DNA from 3 places in the Shewanella sp. MMG014 genome. Region 3 is predicted to be linked to each of the others. Evidence: predicted binding sites of a transcription regulator. Region 3 holds the regulator's gene; each other region holds the start of a gene.
What was found. The regulator NrdR, encoded in region 3, represses ribonucleotide reductase genes. The targets are predictions, from matches to a motif close to AAACACNANATNTNGTGTTT.

Region 1: a site for NrdR is predicted at 2,230-2,249, ahead of nrdA (class 1a ribonucleoside-diphosphate reductase subunit alpha). Genes of this name have one in related genera too.
Region 2: a site for NrdR is predicted at 5,969-5,988, ahead of nrdD (anaerobic ribonucleoside-triphosphate reductase). Genes of this name have one in related genera too.

The regions. Positions count from the first base shown of each region.
Region 1 covers NZ_JAGJDZ010000002.1:105,059-112,897, forward strand. Annotated here, with positions in the region: gene ubiG (bifunctional 2-polyprenyl-6-hydroxyphenol methylase/3-demethylubiquinol 3-O-methyltransferase UbiG) at 1-722, shown strand, start outside; gene J8L86_RS03455 (HAD-IA family hydrolase) at 974-1,645, shown strand; gene nrdA (class 1a ribonucleoside-diphosphate reductase subunit alpha) at 2,454-4,742, shown strand; gene nrdB (class Ia ribonucleoside-diphosphate reductase subunit beta) at 4,799-5,929, shown strand; gene yfaE (class I ribonucleotide reductase maintenance protein YfaE) at 5,904-6,257, shown strand; gene J8L86_RS03475 (LysR family transcriptional regulator) at 6,382-7,272, opposite strand; gene J8L86_RS03480 (MATE family efflux transporter) at 7,408-7,839, shown strand, end outside.
Region 2 covers NZ_JAGJDZ010000013.1:75,905-83,743, forward strand. Annotated here, with positions in the region: gene J8L86_RS18235 (peptidoglycan DD-metalloendopeptidase family protein) at 243-1,532, shown strand; gene J8L86_RS18240 (HNH endonuclease signature motif containing protein) at 1,604-2,038, opposite strand; gene J8L86_RS18245 (YgjP-like metallopeptidase domain-containing protein) at 2,072-2,671, opposite strand; gene J8L86_RS18250 (DUF3010 family protein) at 2,832-3,269, opposite strand; gene J8L86_RS18255 (DEAD/DEAH box helicase) at 3,349-4,734, opposite strand; gene rssA (patatin-like phospholipase RssA) at 4,867-5,838, shown strand; gene nrdD (anaerobic ribonucleoside-triphosphate reductase) at 6,049-7,839, shown strand, end outside.
Region 3 covers NZ_JAGJDZ010000004.1:258,492-266,330, reverse strand. Annotated here, with positions in the region: gene ribBA (bifunctional 3,4-dihydroxy-2-butanone-4-phosphate synthase/GTP cyclohydrolase II) at 1-124, opposite strand, end outside; gene J8L86_RS08675 (riboflavin synthase) at 194-850, opposite strand; gene ribD (bifunctional diaminohydroxyphosphoribosylaminopyrimidine deaminase/5-amino-6-(5-phosphoribosylamino)uracil reductase RibD) at 936-2,075, opposite strand; gene nrdR (transcriptional regulator NrdR) at 2,146-2,595, opposite strand; gene glyA (serine hydroxymethyltransferase) at 2,772-4,028, opposite strand; gene ettA (energy-dependent translational throttle protein EttA) at 4,217-5,884, shown strand; gene J8L86_RS08650 (hypothetical protein) at 6,464-7,636, shown strand.

The DNA.
Region 1 (7,839 bases), on a different contig from region 3:
CTAATCACGAAAACCAAAATCAACAAAATGTTGATCACCAAGAAATCGAAAAGTTTGCTCAAATGGCACAGTCTTGGTGGGATCCAAATGGTGATTTCAAACCACTACACCAACTTAATCCTTTAAGGTTAAATTATATCGATCAAACTTGCGGCGGTTTGTTTGATAAACACGTTATTGATATCGGTTGTGGCGGCGGTATTTTATCTGAGAGCATGGCAAAAATCGGCGCTAAAGTTACCGGTCTTGATATGGGTGATGCGCAAATTGAAGTGGCCAAGCTTCATGCGCTCGAAACTGGTATCGATATTCACTATGACACTATGACTGCAGAAGAACACGCTGCTAACAATAGCGAAAAATATGACGTCGTAACGTGTATGGAAATGCTTGAGCACGTACCGGATCCATTATCAGTGATTCGTGCATGCTGCGATATGGTAAAGCCAGATGGCTTTGTTTTCTTTTCTACCATTAATAGAAATATGATGTCTTACATACAAGCGATAGTAGGCGCAGAATATGTATTAAAGATGCTGCCTGTTGGTACCCATGATCACAGTAAGTTTATTAAGCCCTCAGAATTAATCAATTTGGTCGATCAAACTGATTTAATCTGTAGAGACGCCTTAGGCATTACTCATAACCCGTTAACAGGTGTGTATAAATATACAAATAAACTTGACGTAAACTATATGATAGCGACTCAAAAAGCTGGATAAAACACACAATTCAGGTCATGTCTTTGATTAATAGTTAATGGTTAATGATTAAAGGACATGACCACTTATTGTCTATTAGCAGTATTCAAAACCAGGCTAGTTGATGTTCTACACTTTTATTTGATGTCATTTTTAGTCTGTTTACTTAGCTTGCTTAGTTAACCTATTTATTCGTTTGATTACTTAACCCAATATAACGTGACGTTACTCTTTCCATTATTGATAAACGAATTAAACCTTAAGGTAGTACAATGAATCAAATTAGTGCGACGGATCAGATTAAAGCAGTATTATTTGATTTGGATGGAACCTTGGCTGATACCGCACCCGATCTGGTATATGCATTAAATTTAGCCTTGCAAGAGCGCGATATCGCCCCTAAGTCCGTCGAAGCACTACGCTATTCAGCTTCACACGGAAGTTTGGCCTTAGTAAATGCTGCTGTACCTGAGTTAAATGAATCAGAGCAAGTAAGCATTCAACAGAGTCTGCTTAAACACTATAAAAAAGTGAATGGTCAAAAAGCCTCTTTATTTGAAGGTTTAGCCTCATTTCTCACTTTACTTGAAACAAAAGCAATACCGTTTGGGGTGGTTACAAATAAACAAGCAAAGTTTACTCGTCCGTTAATTGATGCTTTAGGGCTAACTGAACGTTTAACGAGTATCGTTAGTGGCGACTCTACCCTTCACCCTAAACCTCACACTGCCCCCATGTTATTAGCAGCTCAGCAAATTAACTGTGCGCCTGCAAATATATTGTACCTAGGTGATGCTGAGCGCGATCTAGTCGCCGCCAATAATGCCGGCATGATTGGCGGCACTGCCATGTGGGGATACCTTTCAGACGACGACCAGCCAGACTTATGGCCAAGTAAAATTGTATTTAACACAGTTAACGATTTACACCATTTTTTTGAATAATAAGAGCAACTAAAATAGTACTCTTCATAAATTCAATGCTGATATGTAAATCTTAAGGTAATGATGCAAAAGTGATTAGTAAATTGCTGCTTCAAATTTCATAATTGAAGTATCATTTCAATGACTCACTTTCGATAGATATCAGCAAGCCTTTAATGCTCTCACTATAGAGTTTCTTTACTAACGACTTTTCTGCACTAACGCCATTGCTGTCACTTCACTTTTTATCTCACTGTTCTAAGGATAACAGTAGTCAATTTAGTGCAATAAACTCATCAGTAACACTGTACTTTGACTCATAAAGCCAAATGAAAACTCATTGTTTCATTTCACACTCAAACATCACAAAAAAAATCAAACTATTTTTATATAAAAACAATCGATCGCTGAATATTTTAGCGATCAATCTAATCACGTTAACTGTCTAAAAAAACAACGTCACGAGAAATTCAAAGGCTATTTTGCGTTAGCAGGTTAGCTTTTACTAACTTGAATGACTATCCATAAGATATCCACAACTTATTAATTAAAATCCTACTTGCAAATGGTGACCAACCTCACTATCTTGTATGTTAGTTTTTATAAAACACCATATCTTGTGTGTGACATCAATACGAGGCACTAGCGATAAAAGCGCAGTATCTCGCTGTAACACTAGTATTTTTATCAATATTAGTTTGTTAATTGAATTTGGATGATCAACTTACAAGGGACGTATTGTGATTTATTGGCGATCGTAACGTAGTCGATAAAAAAAGATCCAATGAATAAATTACACCAATAAATATCGAATCAAGGCCTCTTTTTAATGAACAGCAATATGACAGTCACTAAACGCAGTGGCGAACGCGAAACAATCGATTTAGATAAGATCCATCGCGTAATCGAGTGGGCAGCCAAAGGCTTAAACAACGTATCAGTTTCAGAAGTAGAATTACGTTCTCACTTACAGTTTTTTGAAGGCATTCCTACAGAGGCTATTCACGAAACAATCATCAAAGCAGCAGCTGACTTAATCTCTCCAGAGTCACCAGATTACCAATTTCTTGCTGCGCGTTTAGCTGTTTTTCATCTGCGTAAAAAAGCCTTCGGTCAATTCGAGCCTCCAAAATTAATTGATCAAGTCAATCGTTTAGTTGAGTTGGGTAAGTACGACAAGCACATTATCGAAGACTACACAGCAGAAGAGTTAACTATCTTAGATAGCTACATCGACCACTGGCGTGACATGGACTTCTCATATGCTGCTGTTAAGCAACTCGAAGGGAAATACCTAGTTCAAAACCGTGTGACTAATGAAATTTACGAAAGTGCACAGTTTCTCTATATCTTGGTAGCTGCTTGCTTATTTGCTAAGTATCCAAAAGAAACACGTCTTGACTACATTAAGCGTTTCTACGATGCCGTATCGACATTTAAAATTTCACTTCCAACGCCAATCATGGCTGGTGTGCGCACCCCTACTCGTCAATTTAGTTCGTGCGTATTAATTGAATGTGACGATAGCCTTGATTCAATCAATGCGACTGCATCTTCAATTGTAAAATACGTAAGTCAACGTGCGGGTATTGGTATTAACGCAGGCCGTATTCGAGCTTTAGGTAGCCCAATCCGAGGCGGTGAAGCATTCCACACTGGTTGCTTACCGTTTTATAAATATTTCCAAACTGCGGTAAAGTCTTGCTCACAAGGCGGAGTTCGTGGCGGCGCAGCGACTTTATTTTACCCATTATGGCACCTAGAGGTTGAATCACTTCTTGTGCTTAAAAATAACCGTGGTGTAGAAGATAACCGTGTTCGTCATTTAGATTACGGCGTGCAATTAAACAAATTGATGTACCAACGTTTAATTAAGTCTGAAAATATTAGCTTATTTAGCCCATCTGATGTTCCTGGTTTATACGATGCATTCTTCGCTGACCAAGTAGAGTTTGAGCGCTTATATCTTCAATACGAAGCGGATAGCAGCATTCGTCGTAAAGAGATTAAAGCCGTTGAATTATTTTCATTAATGATGCAAGAACGAGCATCAACTGGCCGAATCTATATTCAAAATGTTGATCACTGTAATACTCATAGTCCATTTGACCCGCAAGTCGCACCAATTAAACAGTCTAACCTTTGTTTAGAAATCGCTTTACCAACTAAGCCGATGCGTAACATCGAAGATCCTAATGGTGAAATTGCATTATGTACTTTATCAGCGCTTAACTTGGGTGCTATCAAAGACTTATCAGAATTAGAACCGCTTGCAGATCTTGCCGTTCGTGCATTAGATAATTTACTTGATTATCAAGATTACCCAATTATCTCTGCTCAACTGGGTTCTATGAACCGTAGAACACTAGGTATAGGCGTTATTAACTTCGCAAATTACCTTGCGAAAAATGGCATGAAATATTCTGATGGCTCTGGTAATAACCTGACCCATAAGACGTTTGAAGCGATTCAGTTCTACTTACTTAAAGCCTCTATGAACCTAGCAAAAGAGCAAGGTGCATGTCCTTTATTTAATGAAACTACTTACGCTGAAGGTGTTTTACCAATTGACACATATAAGCGTGATTTAGACAAAATCTGTGATGAACCATTACATATGGATTGGGAAGGATTACGTGGTGACATTAAAGCTCACGGCTTACGTAACTCTACTCTATCAGCATTAATGCCATCAGAAACGTCTTCGCAAATTTCTAACGCAACAAATGGCATCGAGCCACCACGTGGCTTAATCAGCGTTAAAGCAAGTAAAGATGGGCAACTAAAGCAAGTCGTACCTGACTTTGATGAGCTAAAACATCAATATGAATTGCTGTGGAATATGCCAAATAATGATGGTTATTTACAGCTCGTTGGTATCATGCAAAAATTCGTCGACCAAGCAATTTCGGCTAACACTAACTACGATCCAACACGTTTTGACGGTCAAAAAGTACCGATGAAAACCTTGCTGAAAGATCTATTAACAGCCTATAAACTTGGTGTTAAAACACTTTACTATCACAACACCCGTGATGGAGCATCCGACAACCTTGACGACATTACCGTCGTTGAGAAAGAAGATGATGGCTGTGCAGGCGGCGCTTGTAAGATTTAATTCAACAATTTGCATTTAAATGCGGGGACTTATCCCCGCTTTTTTAGGATATATAAATGGCTTATTCTACTTTTTGTCAAACACCAAATAATCCGATGAACGAACCTATGTTCATGGGACAGTCAGTTAACGTTGCTCGTTATGATCAACAAAAATATGAAGTTTTTGAAAAGCTAATTGAAAAGCAATTATCTTTTTTCTGGCGCCCAGAAGAAGTAGACGTAAGCAAAGACAAAATTGATTACCAAGGTTTACCAGAACATGAAAAACACATTTTCATTTCAAACCTTAAGTACCAAACATTATTAGATTCTATTCAAGGTCGCTCACCGAATGTGGCGTTATTACCGTTAGTATCGTTACCTGAATTAGAAACATGGATTGAAACTTGGTCTTTTTCAGAAACAATTCACTCGCGTTCTTATACCCACATTATTCGTAATATTGTTAATGATCCGTCTGTCGTATTTGATGATATCGTGGTGAATAAAGAAATTTTAAAACGTGCAGGTGATATTGCTCAATACTACGATGATTTAATTGAACTGACTCAAGTGCTTAATTTACATGGTGAAGGAACACATTTGGTTAACGGTAAAGAAATCACTGTTAGTCCACGTATCCTTAAAAAGTCTCTGTATTTATGCATGATGTCTGTAAATGCATTGGAAGCGATTCGTTTTTATGTCAGTTTTGCATGTTCATTTGCTTTCGCTGAACGTAAATTAATGGAAGGCAATGCGAAAATTATTCGTTTAATTGCCCGTGATGAAGCCTTACATTTAAATAGCACTCAGCATATTCTTAATATTATGCAAGGCGGCAAAGATGATCCTGAAATGGGTGAAATTGCCAAAGAGTGTCACGATCAAGCCTACGATATTTTTTATAAAGCAGCAGAGCAAGAGAAAGAATGGGCTAAATACTTATTCAAAGACGGTTCAATGATCGGATTAAATGAGCAAATTTTATGTCAGTACGTTGAGTACATTACTAACCAACGTATGAAAGCCGTTAACTTGCCTCAACCCTATGCAGAACAAACTAACCCGTTACCATGGATGAAAAACTGGCTTGAAAGTGATGCTGTACAAGTGGCACCACAAGAAGTTGAAGTCTCATCTTACTTAGTTGGTCAAATTGATTCGGCCGTTGACAGCGATGAGTTTTCTGACTTTGACCTATAAGCCCAACTTTAAAAAAGCACCTATTGTTAGTTTAAATGGTGAGCCAGTGTTGTTGTTTAATCAACAGCAGCACACCTTACTAGATGTACTTGAGATAAAAAAAGTTAATATCTTTTCTGAGTGCAGAAACGGTTTTTGTGGTTCGTGTAAAACTCGTATCAATAAAGGTTCAGTGACTTATATCTCTGAACCTTTGGTCGAACTAGAAGCTGATGAATGCTTGCCTTGTTGCTGTGTACCTGAGACGAACCTCGATCTCGATCTCACTACAGATGAACCAAGTAACCTTTATGTTCAGCATAACAAAACACTGATTACACTCGATTAAATATGAAACGAGCCTTCTCGCTCGTTTCACTTTTCAATAGCGAGTATTCGTTTTTACCGATTATCTCATCGCCGTAATAATCCAAATTACAACAAAAATAAGTCACTAAGATAAATAGTAAACCCTAATTTTTGTTCTTTTTAGCCTCAAGAAACATAGCTTCAAGTTCTGCAAACATCCAATTCATAATATTGCCAGCACCTTTGTCTCGTCGTTTAACTAACCCCATTTCAATCAACAATGATTCGGGTATGTGGTAAGTGCTCAACTCTTTTATTTCACCCGAATACCACTGAGAACCGGCAATATGTTCTGGAACCAACGCCCAACCCAAGCCACGAGTAACAAGTGATGTCATGTAATAGTAACTGTCAACATGCCAACAATTTGCAGATATGGGTTTACTTGCAGTTTGCAAGTCACAAATAACCAGTTGTCGATATTCATTTAGCTGCGATATGTTCGGAACCGAGATATCTGCTAATGGATGATCAACCGATACGATAAGAGATTGATGAAAGCTATCAATAGTAAAAAACTCTAGACGTTCACAAAGTTGCTCGCCTTGAAATAACACACCTAAGTCCGCTTTTCCAATATCTACCCAATGGGCAATATCATCCCTTGAACCATTTAAAATAGTGAGTTTCAACAATGGAAAGGTCTCGGCCGTTTTATCAAAAAAAACTTCGAAAGTAGATATTGGGACAGCTTCGTCAATCGCAATGGTTAATGCTAATTCGTTATTTGTTTGAACTGACATTGCTCTTGAGTTTAAACGCTCACACTGTGCAATCACGGCTTTAGCTTCAATTAATAACTGTTCCCCCTGCTCTGTTAGCACAGGTAAACGGTGGCTACGATCGAATAGCTTAAAGCCTAAATCAATTTCTAAATTTGAAATTGCCGTACTGACTCTTGATTGCGCTTTACCTAAATCACGTGACGCAGCTGAAAACGAACCAGTATTGGCAGCGGCGACAAATGCTTTTAATTGTTCTATAGACCAGTTCATCTTTTTTCCAACCGTAATGGCTCATTTCCAATCATTATAACTATCCGAATATCGGATGGATACTAACTTTTTCCTATCTAAAATCAGATTATAATAAACAATATTATTTTGTATCCCGATAGTATTGAGAAAATCATGTTAGCAATATCAACAGCGTCAATTGATCAATTAACCGTTAAACAGCATTTTTGGAAATATGCTATTCCTTCCATTGCAGCAATGTTGGTGAGTGGCTTATATCAAATCATTGATGGGATTTTCGTTGGTCATTATGTAGGATTTGAGGGCTTAGCAGGCATTAACATGGCTTGGCCAATTATATGCTGTGTTGTAGGTGTTGGCATGATGATCGGTATGGGCGCTGGTAGTTTACTATCCATCACCCGTGGCGAGAAAAAGCCTTTAGAAGGACAAAAAGTACTTAGCCATGCCATAGTATTAATTGGCATAATGAGTATCGCATCAGCAATTTTCATTCACTTCTTCGGTGAGACGTTATTGCTCCTGCAAGCAGCAGATGGACAAAGCTTTACCATGGCATCAGATTATATCGAAGTATTTGCCTAT
Region 2 (7,839 bases), on a different contig from region 3:
GTTGCAAACTTCTAGTAACAGTCCCTTCCCATGCCATTTACTTTCGCTTTAGAAGTGTTCATTTGAACTGTGCAGAGTTCAAATTTATGCAGTTCAAACGACAGTTTATATTTTTATTCGTCACTATTTTTGATATAACAGTTCGCTAATATATCTTCTAGTGCTTAAGTACCCATTTTTAATATTCTATCGGTTTAGCTAAAAGGTATTATTTTTTATTCAGTATTAAGGCGGATGCAAGATTGCTTTCAGCAAATAAAAGCAGGGGCCAAGCTCGATTTAATAAGGTGCAAGCCTTACCTGCAATACACAGAAAATTATTACTTGCCAGCGTATTCGTAGTGGCAGCAGCTTTGTTGTGGCCAACACCGCAAGAGTTCTCTTCTCAACGCATTCCTGTGGCTTTAGACATTGAATCATTGATCCCGAATTTATCTGATTCTGCACCAATAGATGTTATTGAGCCCGAAAAACCGAGTTTCGAACGTATTATTGAAAATGGCGACACATTAGGTCATTTATTCGAGCTTGCGGGCATTGGTCAGCAAACCATGTATAAAGTGCTTGAAGCTGATTTGAATGTACTTGCGTTAGATACCTTAGCAGTAGGTAATCGGATACAATTTTTTCAAGATGAGCAGCAACAACTGACTAAGTTAGAACTGTATTTTAATCCTGCTTATCAAGTTGTTTTTACTCGTTTTGACGATGGTAGTTTTAGTGTTGAAGAAATCAATATCGAAGGTATTTGGCAAAATAGGATTATTAGTGGTGAAATCAATGGCTCATTTTACCTCTCCGCTCAACGTGCGGGGTTAAATGCTCGTGAAATTCAAACCATTGAAAACCTATTGTCGAGCAAATTAGACTTCTCTCGTGATCTGCGTGCAGGAGACACCTTTAATGTACTAATGAATGATCAATACATCGAAGGTGAGTCAACAGGTGCGACACAGTTACAAGCTGTAAGAATTAACACTCGTCGTAATAATGTGAATGCGTTTCAGAACGTGGATGGAAATTATTATGATGAACGTGGACAAGGGTTAGCGAGTGCTTTCCAACGTATTCCATTAGAGCGTCAATACCGTTTATCTTCCCGCTTCAATCCGACGCGTAAACACCCAGTGACTGGACGTGTTTCGCCTCATAACGGTACAGACTTTGCCACCCCAATTGGAACTCGAGTCGTCGCTCCAGGTGATGGTGTTGTGTCTATGGTCACCAATCATAGATTTGCTGGAAAATATATCGTTATCGAGCATGATAACAATGTGAGAACTCGCTACTTACATTTATCTAAGTTTCTTGTGCGCAAAGGCCAGCGGGTTAAACGTGGTCAAGTTATTGGTTTAACAGGCAATACAGGTCGAGTGACAGGGCCTCATTTACATTATGAGTTTCACGTGAACGGTCGACCAGCCGATCCAATGCGAGTGAGCATTGTTGAAGCATCGGTACTGCCAAAAAATCAAATGGACCAATTTAAACAATTGGTCAGCAGTAAAAAAATGATGATGGATCTAGGTTAATCTTTACAGGATTAAGACCTCTGTATTAATCCAATATAAACCACTTTTAATTCGATATTAAAAGTGGTTTTTTATGTTCTCCAGTCTGTTTCAAACCTGTCGGATTTACCTGTATTACAGTGCTCGCAAAGAATTTGTAGGTTGTTTATGTCTAATTCGAGTTCTGGATGCTTTGATCGAGGTTTGATGTGGTCTACATGCATAATGACATTATGCTCAGGAGAGCGGCCGCAACAGGCACATTTATTTCCGTATCGCTCAAAAGCCTCAGCTTTTAAGTCATTCCATTTTTTGCTGTTATAAAACGAAAGTATTTTGGGTTCATCAAATGGTATCAGTTCCCACTCATGGTATTCAGTTGGGGAAATGTCAGGCCCCATTAACCCTACAGAATACCCCTGTTGGCTATGTATTTTTAACCAGGAACGGATAGACTTTAGTGCAGCCTTTTCTGATTTATACTGCTTGGTTCTGCGCCCTTCACCTCTATAGGTTGCTACATACATGATAACGCTCCAATACTTTATTAATTAATTAGATTAATACGGTGACTTGCCTAACTCAATACATGTCAATAATAATCGTAAATCTAACTCAAGTTGGTGATAATCCGCTGTCATATATTCACAGAGTTGGTAAAAGGCTTTGTTGTGCTCTTTTTCTCTTAGGTGTGCAAGTTCATGCACGACCACCATTCTCAATAATGGCTCAGGGATAAACTTAAGTTTTGATGAAATTCGAATTTCATTTTTAGCTTTAACTTTACTGCCCTGTACACGGTTAGCATAAGTATGAAGGCCTAACGCTTGATGGCTTAAACTGATTTTTTCATCAAAAATGACCTTTGACAAAGGATCTGATTGTTTTAGATAAGCCTGTTTATATCCCATCGCATAGTCATATAACGCTTTATCAGTGCGAATATCATGGATCGTGGGGTAGCGTTTTATTAAAAGCCTGCCGAGGGTATCGTTGGCAATATGTTGTTTAACTTGTTCAATTGTGTTGGCTGAATAGCCTTTGATGTATTTAAGCTGCGCCTGTTGTTGTTGTTTGGCTTTTACATCTTTACTGGTAACTAAGCTTGCCAGGGTATCTCTTGCGGCTGCCACTTTTGCAGAACTTACCTTAACGGGCATTTGGGGAGGTGCTTTTCGAGGCGATTTAGCTGGTTTGTTTGAGCTCATTGAGTTAGCTCGCTTGATAGGGATGAATAGGGTGTTCTAATTATGAAGCCTACCCATTGATAATTAACGTGTTTGTTAAGTTAACAGGTAGGCTCGCAAATTTGTCTAGAGTTTAGACTTTACCGTACATACGACGATTTTGCTGTGCGTAAGCGGCTTCAAATGCTGGTAGCTGAACACGCTTTAGACCTAAAGTATCTAAATCTGCTTGAGGCGGGTTACGCTTAAGCTCTTCTTTGATAATAACAGGGCTAATTATGCCAACAGGCAAGTCAGTGATTTGAATAGCGGTTTCGAGTTTAAAACTGGTCGCAGAGCCGGCAAACTTACCTTTTTGCTCACGTTCAATGATGACAATTTCATCTACTTTGTAATCTTCCATTAATTTGTGGAAAGCAAAGTGAAACTCACGGATTGATTCTGTTTCAGCTGATTTTGAAATGCTGAAAGAAATTTGACGACACTCAGGTACGTTGAATGTTTCCACTTCGTAAGTTAATAAGCTAATGATGGCTTCGCCACCTTTTAATTCCACACCACAAATTTTCATGTTTCACCTTACTGTTAATCTGGTTTAAATCTTTATCATGCCGATTTACTGTTAAAACAGCATGATGTTTTAATGAGGTTTACTCTTCGCCAAGCTCGTGTTCATTGTCTTCAACAATGCTGTTGTCGTTTTCAACAATTTTGGCTGGCTTGGCTTTACGACGCATTGGCGCATCACCAATATCGACGCCAGTAATAAAGCGTTTATCGCGTTTAGGTGCAATTTTAGGCTTTTTAGCCGTGTTACGCTTTTTATTGGCAGCTTTAGGGTCATTGGCCTTGGTATTTTTGTTACCCGTTTTTGGCTTATCTTTTAACCCTTTAAATTTTCCTTCAAGACCTTCTATGGTCGAAAAGTCGAAATTCTTGCGTAAAAATACTTGGATTTTCTTAAAGCTGTCCCAGTCTTTAGGACCGACTAAAGAAATCGCATCACCTTTTGCGCCTGCTCGACCTGTACGGCCAATGCGATGGACGTATTCTTCGGCAAATTTAGGCATGTCAAAGTTAATCACTAATGACACGTTTAATAAATCTAGGCCACGAGAGGCGACATCCGTTGTAACTAATATTTTCTGCTGACCACGGCTAAATTTGTCCATGATCTGATTACGAGCTGATTGGTTTAAGTCACCACTTAATGCGGCAGTTTCTAATCCTTGCTCAGCAAGTAATTTAGCTAATCGGTCGGTATCAGCACGCGTCGCTGTAAATATGATGACCTGTTTATGCTGCTCGGTTTTGAGAATGTGCTGCAATAGGGCTTGCTTGTGATCTAAGTGGTCAACTAAATACACACGTTGCTGAATGTCTTTATGCTCGTTATGAGATGCCCCAATGGCGACATGGCTCGGCGTTTTAAGTAATGTGGCAGCAATATCATTAATATGGTCATGATCTAACGTGGCTGAAAACATTAATGTTTGTCGACGTTTGTGATCAGCAGCTTCGTTAATGGCTTTTAATTGCGGCGCAAAACCTAAATCAAGCATTCGGTCGGCTTCATCAAGAATAAGGAGCTCTAAGCCATTTAAGTAAAGATGACGTTGCTCTAAGTGATCAGCGATACGTCCGGGTGTAGCCACAATAAAGTGAGGGTCACGAGATAAGGATTTAGCTTGATCATTAAAGTTTTCCCCTCCTAAAATACTCACCGCTTTATACTGGGTATTTGCCACTAATAAACGTAATTGACCGTATACTTGCTGAGCCAATTCCCTTGTAGGTAGTAATATCAACACACGAGGGTCTTTTTTAGAAAGCGCTTTTGTTGAAATAACACGCTGAAGTGCGGGTAACAAAAACGCCAAGGTTTTACCTGAACCGGTTTTTGAAGATGCCATTAAATCTTTACCTGCTAAGGCAATTGGCAGGGCTTGCTGCTGAATTTCGGTTGGCTCAGAAATGCCCATATGCTTTAGACTTTCAAGTAAGCGTTTGTCTAAAGAAAAATCGGTAAATAACAAAGGTAAATCCCCTAAAAAATGATAGCCAGATATTATAACGTGTATGCTAGGCGATAGCCAACAGCTAAAGGCTCAGTTATGCTGAGTTTATAAGATTAATTGAGTCAAATTAAGCGACAAGGGATGTAAAAGATGTCGGAGCATGAAAATGAGCCTGCGGTGAATAAACCATTAAGAGTCGGTGTGGCACTGGGTAGTGGCGCAGCTAAAGGTTGGGCCCATATCGGTGTGTTGAAAGAACTGGCTGAAATGGGAATACATCCAGATAAAATTGCAGGATGTTCAGTTGGTGCATTGGTAGGTGCAGCGTATGCCAATGATCATCTTGATGAGCTAGAAGCGTGGGTGCGTGGTTTTTCCAGTTGGGATGTTTTAGGTCTGATGGATTTAAGCTGGCGTAAAGGCGGGCTGATAAGCGGTGAAAAAGTTTTTGATGTGCTGGCTGGCCGAATTGGTGAGCTAAAAATTGAACAACTGAAAAAACCATTCTCAGCGGTGGCAACTGATTTATACTCCGGACAAGAAATTTGGTTTAAAGAAGGGGATTTACGACACGCTGTTAGAGCATCATGTTCAATGCCAGGGTTTTTACCACCTGTTCAACTAGAAGACAGATGGCTAGTCGACGGCGCTGTGGTGAATCCTGTTCCAGTATCAATGTGTCGTGCGATGGGAGTTGATGTGGTCATTGCTGTTGATTTAAACGGCCATCGCCGTAACAGTATGCATATGTTGCCACAACAGATGAAAAGCCGTGCTCCTACAGCGTTAGAAAAACAACAACAAGAAGCCAAAGAGCCAGACTCTGCTTTTATGGATATTCTGGGTAAAGGTAAAGAGTACATTGCTAGCTTTTCAGAGAAGTTTTCGATGTCGACTAAATCCCATCCAGGCATGATTGCAGTGATGTCTCAGTCAATGGATATTCTAGAGCAGCGCCATAAACGTGCCAGACTGATGGGCGATCCACCTGATGTTTGCTTAGTTCCTCAGCTTGCTGATATAGGCACCATGGAGTTTCATCGTGCGGCAGAAGCCATTGAAGCTGGCAGGCAGTCTGTGCGTCAAACTGCTCATTTAATCAACTCTGCTTTAGGGCGATAACGTTTTTCAATTACTCGGTCAAGCTCTGTTTTGCCAAATAGTGCAGAGCTTGGCAGTAATATTTTTCATTTCACTTCTCCTCATCAAACTATGATCCAGATCATAGATTTCTAGTCTTCGTTATAGCTTAATGCACCATATCTAGTGTTTATTGGTTTTTTGTTGTGGATATATAGTGTTTATATCCTGTGCATAAATGGAGTAAAAGTAATGCCTGTAGTAATTAAAAGGGACGGTTGTCGGACTGTATTTGATGAGTCTAGAATTAGGGATGCCATCGTTGCTGCTATGGCGACGGCTACAGGTCATGCTGATGTTGATTACGCTGCTACCATTGCGGGTGTAATCCGAAATCAAGTCGCGAATGAAGAAGAAGTACAAATTCACCATTTACAAGATTTAGTGGAAAATCTATTAATGGAAGGGCCTCATAAAGAGGTTGCACGTCATTATATTGAATACCGTCACGATCGTGATATTTGCCGTGAAGCAAAAAGTAAACTTAACTGTGAAATTCGTGGGTTAGTTGAGCAAAGTGATAGCTCAATTTTGAACGAAAATGCCAATAAAGACGCTAAAGTTATTCCTACACAACGCGACTTACTCGCGGGTATTGTAGCCAAGCATTATGCTAAATCACACTTGTTACCAAAAGACATTGTAGCTGCTCATGAATCGGGTCAACTGCATTATCATGATTTAGATTATGCGCCTTTCTTCCCGATGTTTAACTGCATGTTAATTGATTTAGCAGGCATGATGACCCATGGCTTTAAAATGGGTAATGCCGAAATTGATACACCAAAATCAATTTCAACTGCCACAGCGGTCACTGCGCAGATTATTGCCCAAGTTGCTAGCCATATTTATGGCGGCACAACGATTAACCGTATCGATGAAGTGTTAGCGGAATTTGTGCAAAAGAGTTACCAGAAACAACTGGTGATTGGTAAAGAGTGGGGCGTGAGCGATGTGGAAGCATTTGCTATGGCGCAAACTGAAAAAGAATGTCATGACGCATTCCAGTCTTTAGAATATGAAGTGAACACTCTGCACACTGCTAATGGTCAGACTCCGTTTGTGACGTTTGGTTTTGGTCTAGGTACCAGCTGGGAGTCACGCTTAATTCAAAAATCAATTCTAACAGTACGTATGGCAGGCCTTGGTAAAAACCGTAAAACCGCGGTGTTCCCAAAACTTGTATTTGCTATTCGTGATGGCGTTAACCATAAAGCGGCTGACAGTAATTACGATATTAAAAAGTTGGCTTTAGAATGTGCCACGATGCGCATGTACCCTGATATTTTAAATTACGAGCAAGTTGAACGTGTTACTGGTTCGTTTAAAACGCCAATGGGCTGTCGCTCTTTCTTAGGTAAATATGAAGAGAATGGCGAGTTAATTCATGAAGGCCGTAATAATTTAGGTGTGGTTAGCCTTAACTTACCTAGAATCGCAATCGAAGCTAAAGGCGATGAAAAAGCCTTCTTTGCATTACTTGATGAGAGAATGACTTTAGCGCGTAAAGCGTTAGATACTCGTATTGCTCGTCTTGTCGGTGTTAAAGCCCGCGTAGCGCCAATCTTATATATGGAAGGCGCATGTGGTGTTCGTTTAAAAGCTGATGATGATATTTCGGAAATCTTCAAAAATGGTCGTGCGTCTATTTCATTAGGTTATATCGGACTTCATGAGACAATTAATGCTCTTTACGGCACAGAAGAGCATGTATTTGATAGTGAGCTACTACGTACTAAAGCCGTTGAAATTATTAATGTCATGAAGCGTGCCACGGAGTCGTGGAAGGCTGAAACAGGTTATGGCTTTAGTTTATATAGCACGCCAAGCGAAAACCTATGCAGCCGTTTTTGCCAGTTGGATGCTAAACAGTTTGGTGTGGTTGAAGGTGTGACTGATAAAGGCTACTACACCAATAGTTTCCATTTAGATGTGGAAAAGAAAGTAAACCCATACGATAAAATTGACTTTGAATTGCCATAT
Region 3 (7,839 bases):
GCGTCACCTTTTCGGCCGCCATGATAAGATCGCCTTCATTCTCTCTATCTTCATCGTCCATCAAGATAACCATTTTACCCTGACGAATATCTTCGATGATCTCTTCTATACTGTGTAGTGCCATGTTAAGACCTTTATGTTTAGTTTTTCTATATCAGCAACATAGGCTAAATATATTCGGGTATTCTATTTTCTATCGCATAAATCCGGCGTTGGCTAGCATTTCCATAGTGATGCCGCCTTCGGATTTTGTGGCTTTTTCAGCGTTCATCAAGCGCTCTAAATAACGTGCAATTAAATCCACTTCGATGTTGACCTTACTGCCGGCTTGCAAAGCCAACAAGGTCGTTTCTTCGGCTGTATGTGGCACAATCGTTAACCTAAAACGATGCCCATCAATTTCGTTAACTGTTAAGCTAACTCCGTCAATGGTTATTGAGCCTTTATGAGCGATATATCGAGATAAGTCTTCAGGTGCGAGTAACCAAAACTCGATGGCTTTTCCGCGCACATTTCGTTGCTCAACCCTTGCAATACCATCAACATGCCCGCTTACCATATGGCCGCCTAAACGCGTCGTTGGCATCACCGCTTTTTCAAGGTTAACCTTTTGTCCGACTTTATAATCAGCAAAACCAGTTAATGCGACAGTTTCAGCTGAAATATCTGCAACATAACCATCAGGTAGACATTGTACAACCGTTAAACACACACCATTGGTTGCAATACTATCTCCTAGTTTGACATCAGATAAATCCAAACTACCACTAGCTACATTTAAACGAATATCATCGCCTTTGCGATCAATTTTTCTTAATGTGCCTAGGGCTTCAATAATGCCGGTAAACATAAATACTCACTTGTTATCTTATTCAATATTATTTAACAGTGTTCGTTGCCTATACCGTTTAAATAATGGCAAAAAATCTTGTTGCTTATAGAGCAAATATCATTCTTAGATCTGCACCGACTCGACGCGTATCGTTAAGTTGTATTTTAGGGATATCTGACATGGCTTGGTAATCATCAAGCTGGACTAAATTACGACCTTGGCTACCCAGTAACTTCATCGCTTGATATAAATACAATTCATCACCTAAGCCTTGTTTGATGACGCTACCCGCTAATGTTGCTCCAGCCTCTACGAGAACCGTATTGCATTGCTTACCTAAATAAGTAAATAACGCATGTAAATCAACGCGTCCATCATCATTTGCACCAATAGTGATACAACTAACATGATTGTTAAATCTTTCTCTCACTTCTGCGGGGTATTCCACACATGAAACCAACAGTATAGGAGACGCTATTTCAAACAGTGCAAAGTCATTTGTTAGCCTAGCTTTACTATCTAGAATAACCCTTAATGGTTGTTTAATTTCATTTGCTGCTAAATGCTCTTTTACACTGCCTAATTCTTCATAACGGACATTCATAGATGGGTTGTCAGCAAGTACCGTTTCTACACCAGTAATAATGGCGCATTGTCGAGCACGTAACTTTTGTACATCCGCTCGGGCTTCAGGTCCTGTAATCCATTTAGACACCCCATTAGACAATGCCGTTTTTCCATCAATACTGGCAGCAAGCTTAATGGTAACAAGTGGCAAGCCTGTGAGCATTCGCTTAGTAAACCCAAGATTAAGTTGTTTGGCTTGCTCGGTTAATAATCCGACTTCAACCTCAATTCCCGCTTCTTGTAGCATTCGAATACCATTACCTGCCACTTGCGGGTTGGCATCAACCTCAGCAATAACAACCCTTTTTATCCCCGCATTTATTAACGCTAATGCACAAGGAGGAGTTCGGCCGTAATGACTGCAAGGCTCAAGGGTGACATAGGCAGTGGCTTGGCTTAATTTATCTTGCTGCTGATTGGTTTGTACTGCATTTAAAGCGTGAATTTCAGCGTGCGGGCCACCCGCTTTAATATGATAACCTTGACCAATAATCTGCTCGCCAACGGCAATCACACAGCCTACGTTTGGATTAGGCCGAGTTGTATAACGTCCTTTTTCTGCTAATGAAATTGCCAGACTCATCATTGAAATATCAAGGATAGACCACTGAGACATAAAAACCTTCTTGATTGCACCAAAACGATAAAAAGCAATATTTTGCTAGCGGCAAGTAATGATAATGCGGCTACTTTTGTAACTTAGCGATTGCTTCACCAAATTGAGACACATCTTCAAATGCACGGTAAACAGAAGCAAAGCGAATATAGGCAACTTTATCAAGCACCATTAACTGCTCCATCATTAAGTTACCGATCATAGCAGAGTCAATTTCTCGTTCGCCTGTCGCACGAAGCGTGGATTTTATTTTTGTTAATGCTTGCTCAATTTGATCCATAGAAACAGGGCGTTTTTCAACTGCTCTAAGCATACCGCCACGAAGTTTCTCTTCATCAAATGGCTGACGAGTGCCATCTTGTTTGATCACTCTAGGCATCACCAGCTCAGCACCTTCAAAGGTCGTAAAGCGTTCATGGCACTCGGTACATTCCCGGCGACGACGTACTTGGTGGCCATCAGCCACAAGTCGAGAGTCAATCACTTTAGTATCTGTCGCGCTACAAAATGGGCAATGCATATTCGCTCCTGAAATTAAAAAGAAAATGGCTGTAAGTACTCGGTACTTACAGCCATTAAAGTTTATCCTATTTACTTTATAAGGTTAACCTTATCGATAAGATTATCCTGCCAAGATAAATTGAATAAAGCCAGTCTTACTCAATCACGTTCCTGTTTCAGAATACTTGAAAGGTATTAACCGTAAACAGGGAACTTAGCACATAATTCAAGCACTTGATTCTTCACACGCTCAATCGTGGCTTCATTATTAATATCGTCAAGTACATCACACATCCAGTTGGTTAACTCAACTGATTCAGTTTCAGTAAAACCACGGCGTGTAATTGCAGGAGAACCAATACGTAAACCTGAAGTCACAAACGGTGAACGTGGATCATTTGGCACCGAGTTTTTGTTCACTGTGATGTTAGCTTTGCCTAAGGCAGCATCAGCATCTTTACCAGTCATATCTTTGCTGATTAAATCAAGCAGGAATAAGTGGTTATCAGTGCCGCCAGATACCACATCATAGCCACGTTCGATAAAGGTTTTAGCCATCACTTTAGCGTTGGCAACAACTTGCTCTTGGTAAGTCGTAAACTCTGGATCTAATGCTTCTTTAAATGCAACGGCTTTAGCTGCAATAACGTGCATTAATGGACCACCTTGGCCGCCAGGGAATACTGCTGAGTTTAATTTTTTATAGATATCTTCATCGTTTGATGCTGATAAAATTAATCCACCACGAGGACCAGCAAGTGTTTTGTGTGTCGTCGTTGTTACTACGTGTGCATGTGGTAACGGGTTCGGATAGATACCAGCAGCAACAAGACCTGCAACGTGGGCCATATCAACAAATAAGTAAGCACCTACTTTGTCAGCGATTTCACGGAATTTACCCCAATCGATGATACCTGAGTATGCAGAGAAACCAGCAATAATCATTTTAGGCTTATGTTCAACAGCTAAACGCTCAACTTCTGCATAATCGATTTTGCCAGTCGTTTCATCGATACCGTACTGAACCGCATTGTATAATTTGCCTGAAAAGCTCACATGAGACCCGTGAGTCAAGTGACCACCGTGTGCCAGGCTCATACCTAAAACGGTGTCACCACCTTGTAAAAGCGCCATGAAAACAGCTGAGTTTGCCTGAGAACCAGAATGCGGCTGAACGTTAGCGTATGTTGCGCCGAACAACTCTTTAGCACGTGAAATAGCTAATTCTTCAGCAATATCAACATGCTCACAACCACCATAATAACGCTTACCAGGGTAACCTTCTGCGTATTTATTGGTTAACTGAGAACCTTGTGCTTCAAGAACACGTGGGCTGGTATAATTTTCAGATGCGATTAATTCAATGTGCTCTTCTTGGCGACGAGTCTCATCTTCAATGGCTTGAAACAGTTGTGGATCGTAATCCGCGATATTCATAGCTTTCTTTAGCATTGGTGTCTCCAACAGCAGTTCTTATATATAGGGTTGCGCGGTATTCTACTCTGCTCTGCGTCACAATCCCAGCATTTAGAACATGAATTTCATTGGAAATTATCTTTAATTTGATTAATCCAAAATTTGAGTTAAACAAAAAATAAAGTAGAATTATCATCATCATTGGTCACTAAAGAACCTTAAAAATGGCTCAATTTGTCTATAGTATGCTGCGGGTAGGAAAGATTGTTCCGCCTAAAAAACAAATCCTCAAAGATATTTCACTTAGTTTTTTCCCTGGCGCCAAAATTGGTGTACTTGGATTAAATGGTTCTGGTAAATCAACTTTGCTAAAAATCATGGCAGGTTTAGATACCGAAATCGAAGGTGAAGCACGTCCGATGCAGGACCTAAAAATTGGTTACCTGCCACAAGAACCTAAGCTTGATGAATCACAAACAGTACGTGAAGCAATTGAAGAAGCGGTCAGTGAGGCTAAGAATGCGCTGACTCGTCTGGATGAAGTTTACGCACTTTATGCTGAACCTGACGCCGACTTTGATGCATTAGCAAAAGAGCAAGGTGAACTTGAAGCAATTATTCAGTCTCAAGATGCTCATAACCTAGATGTAATTTTAGACCGAGCAGCTAACGCATTACGCTTACCTGATTGGGATGAAAAAATCGAAGTGCTATCAGGTGGTGAACGTCGCCGTGTCGCAATTTGTCGCTTACTACTTGAAAAGCCAGACATGTTGTTACTTGACGAACCAACTAACCACTTGGATGCTGAATCTGTCGCGTGGCTTGAACGTTTCTTACAAGATTATACTGGCACCGTAGTTGCGATTACCCATGATAGATATTTCTTGGATAATGCTGCGGGTTGGATTTTAGAACTTGACCGTGGTGAAGGTATTCCTTGGGAAGGTAACTACTCATCTTGGCTTGAGCAAAAAGATGCACGTCTACAACAAGAGTCTGCAACTGAAAGCGCCCGCCAAAAAACCATTCAAAAAGAATTAGAATGGGTACGCCAAGGCAGTAAAGGTCGTCAATCTAAAGGCAAAGCCCGTATGGCTCGCTTTGAAGAATTGAACACCAACGACTATCAAAAGCGTAACGAAACTAATGAATTGTTCATTCCACCAGGGCCTCGTTTAGGTGACAAAGTAATTGAGGTTAATAACTTAACTAAGTCTTATGGCGATCGAGTGTTGATTGATGACTTAAGTTTCTCAATTCCTAAAGGTGCGATTGTCGGTATTATCGGTGCAAACGGTGCGGGTAAATCAACATTATTTAAAATGATTTCAGGCGCTGAACAACCTGATAGCGGCAGCATCGAAGTGGGTGAATCAGTACAAATTGCTTCGGTTGAGCAATTCCGTGATTCAATGAACGACAAGAATACCGTCTGGCAGGAAATCTCAGATGGACAAGATATCATGCGTATCAACAACACAGAGATCCCAAGTCGTGCTTACGTTGGGCGCTTTAACTTCCGTGGTGGCGATCAGCAAAAAATCATTGGTACCTTATCTGGTGGTGAACGTAACCGTGTTCATTTAGCCAAACTGCTACAAGCAGGTGGTAACGTACTCCTACTCGATGAACCAACCAATGACTTAGATGTTGAAACACTGCGTGCGCTAGAAGAGGCGTTATTAGAGTTCCCTGGTTGTGCCATGGTTATTTCTCATGACCGTTGGTTCTTAGACAGAATCGCCACTCACATTTTAGATTATCGTGATGAAGGCCAAGTTAACTTCTATGAAGGAAACTACACTGAATACACGGCCTGGTTGAAAGAACACCTTGGTACTGAAGCCATTGAGCCACATCGTTTAAAGTACAAGCGTATTGCTAAATAGTCGCAGGATTATCATTATCTGATTCTGACTAAAATTAATCACTTAATAATAGCCTTAGTCAGTTGATTGTATTGCCATTATAAAAGTCCTATTGATGGTGAAATTCGTTAATTCGAGTTTTCACTTTAAATAGGACTTTTTTATGTTTACCCGCCATTACTTTCACTAATCGCTAAAATAACCACTTACCCATAAAGGCAGTCATAAAAATGACGACTGTCTGAAAACCTGCAATTTGTTAAATTTCTAAATGCCTCATGGTTAACTTACTCTGTTGAGCTTATTCACTCGCGTTAACAATATAACTAACACAGCCAACAAAAACTTGGTTCTTTAAAGAACATTAACAATAACTTAAGCACAAGAGGATAAAGCAACATCAGGTATAATAAGGTAACAATATATCAGTCAAACCGCCCTACTGTTGGCTTGTTGTAAAAAAGCGTCAAAAAACCACAATCTATTTGTAAAGACAAATTAACTTAAGTACTATAAAATTATTGACGGATTATTTTACTGTTGACCAGTTGCAGTAGCACAAGGCTATGCACGAACAATTACACAAAAATGGAGGAATCAGTGAGATATAGTCGAATTACTTTTATTTTATTATGTTTTTATGCCAGCAGCTCATTTGGTTTAGAGATTATTTCGAGTAGCGAAACCCAAAAACTACAAGAAATTGAGCAAAAGTATAATATTGATGATTTACTCATTTCTGCCAACGATAAATTGTCAACGCACAAAAAGAAAGAATCAGATTTCCACGCCTTAAGTGTCGAGATTAAAAGCAAGCAAACTGAATATGAACATTTGGTTTCTAAGTTACCAGCTAAAATCTTGTCACGCGCTAACCTAAGTTCTTTTTACCGTGATTTAGAAAATCTTGTCCTTAAAATAGATCAACTTGAAACCAAGTATGATATCGACGGTAAATCGCTTAAGAGAGAATACAAATCGATAATGGCAGAATATGATGTCATTAATGAAACTCGCACAAACAAAGATGAGCAACTAGCCGCACTTAAAAGTGAAATCACCAAGCGCGTTATTGCTGATGTTTCAAAAGCTGACACGGTTCAATCAGTTGATTTAGATGGTTCAACCTTATGTAGTAAATTTCAGTCAATTAACGATTGTTTGAAAGATTCAGAAAGCTACATTGTGACTAATACAATCAAAACTGATCCTTTTTTGAATGAGCGCAGTGTTTTACTTTCATATGACGTCATCGACGCCAGTATGAATATGTCAGGCAACTTAAACTATAAAATTAAGATGGCATTCAAACCTTCATATAACAGTAAAATTGACTCACTGATTAATGAAGAACTAGGCCTTAAATCAGCCATGATTACATTAGTTAGTAATGTCGCCGCTGATTGGTTTGTCGATGGTGTTAAAGTTGGGACTGGCCGTGAGATTTTTCATGAAGTGCCATTAGGTCAACACGGTATTTTGGCTTCTTATCAAACGAAAGATAAGTCGAGTGTTGAGTTCATTCAAGGCAATGGTGTTTTCAACTATAACTTTAACGAAACATCTCGTAATAATGACTTAGTGACATTGCCACAGACCGAAAAAACCAAAAAACAAACCATGAAAATGAAGCCTAAACAAGCGAATGTCGCAGCTAAAGATAAGCCTCAAATGAGCCTATCAAACAAGAGCTATGAATATTTCATGGGAATTGAAGCATCGACTACAGAGCAAAACGAAAGCTTTAATGGAACACCTTCAGCAAAACTGTAGCGTCTCATATTAGAATAAAAAACCACTTAGTATGACTAAGTGGTTTTTTTGTTTTCTAGCATACCAATTTAAAGAATCAACCTGCTTTACTGTATCTTCCCTCTGGTAACTGTTAAAAAATTGATACCAACTTAGACATGAGTTCACAACTCAGATCCAATAACTAAACACTAATGTTATCAGCATGTTTTGTTACAGTCTTA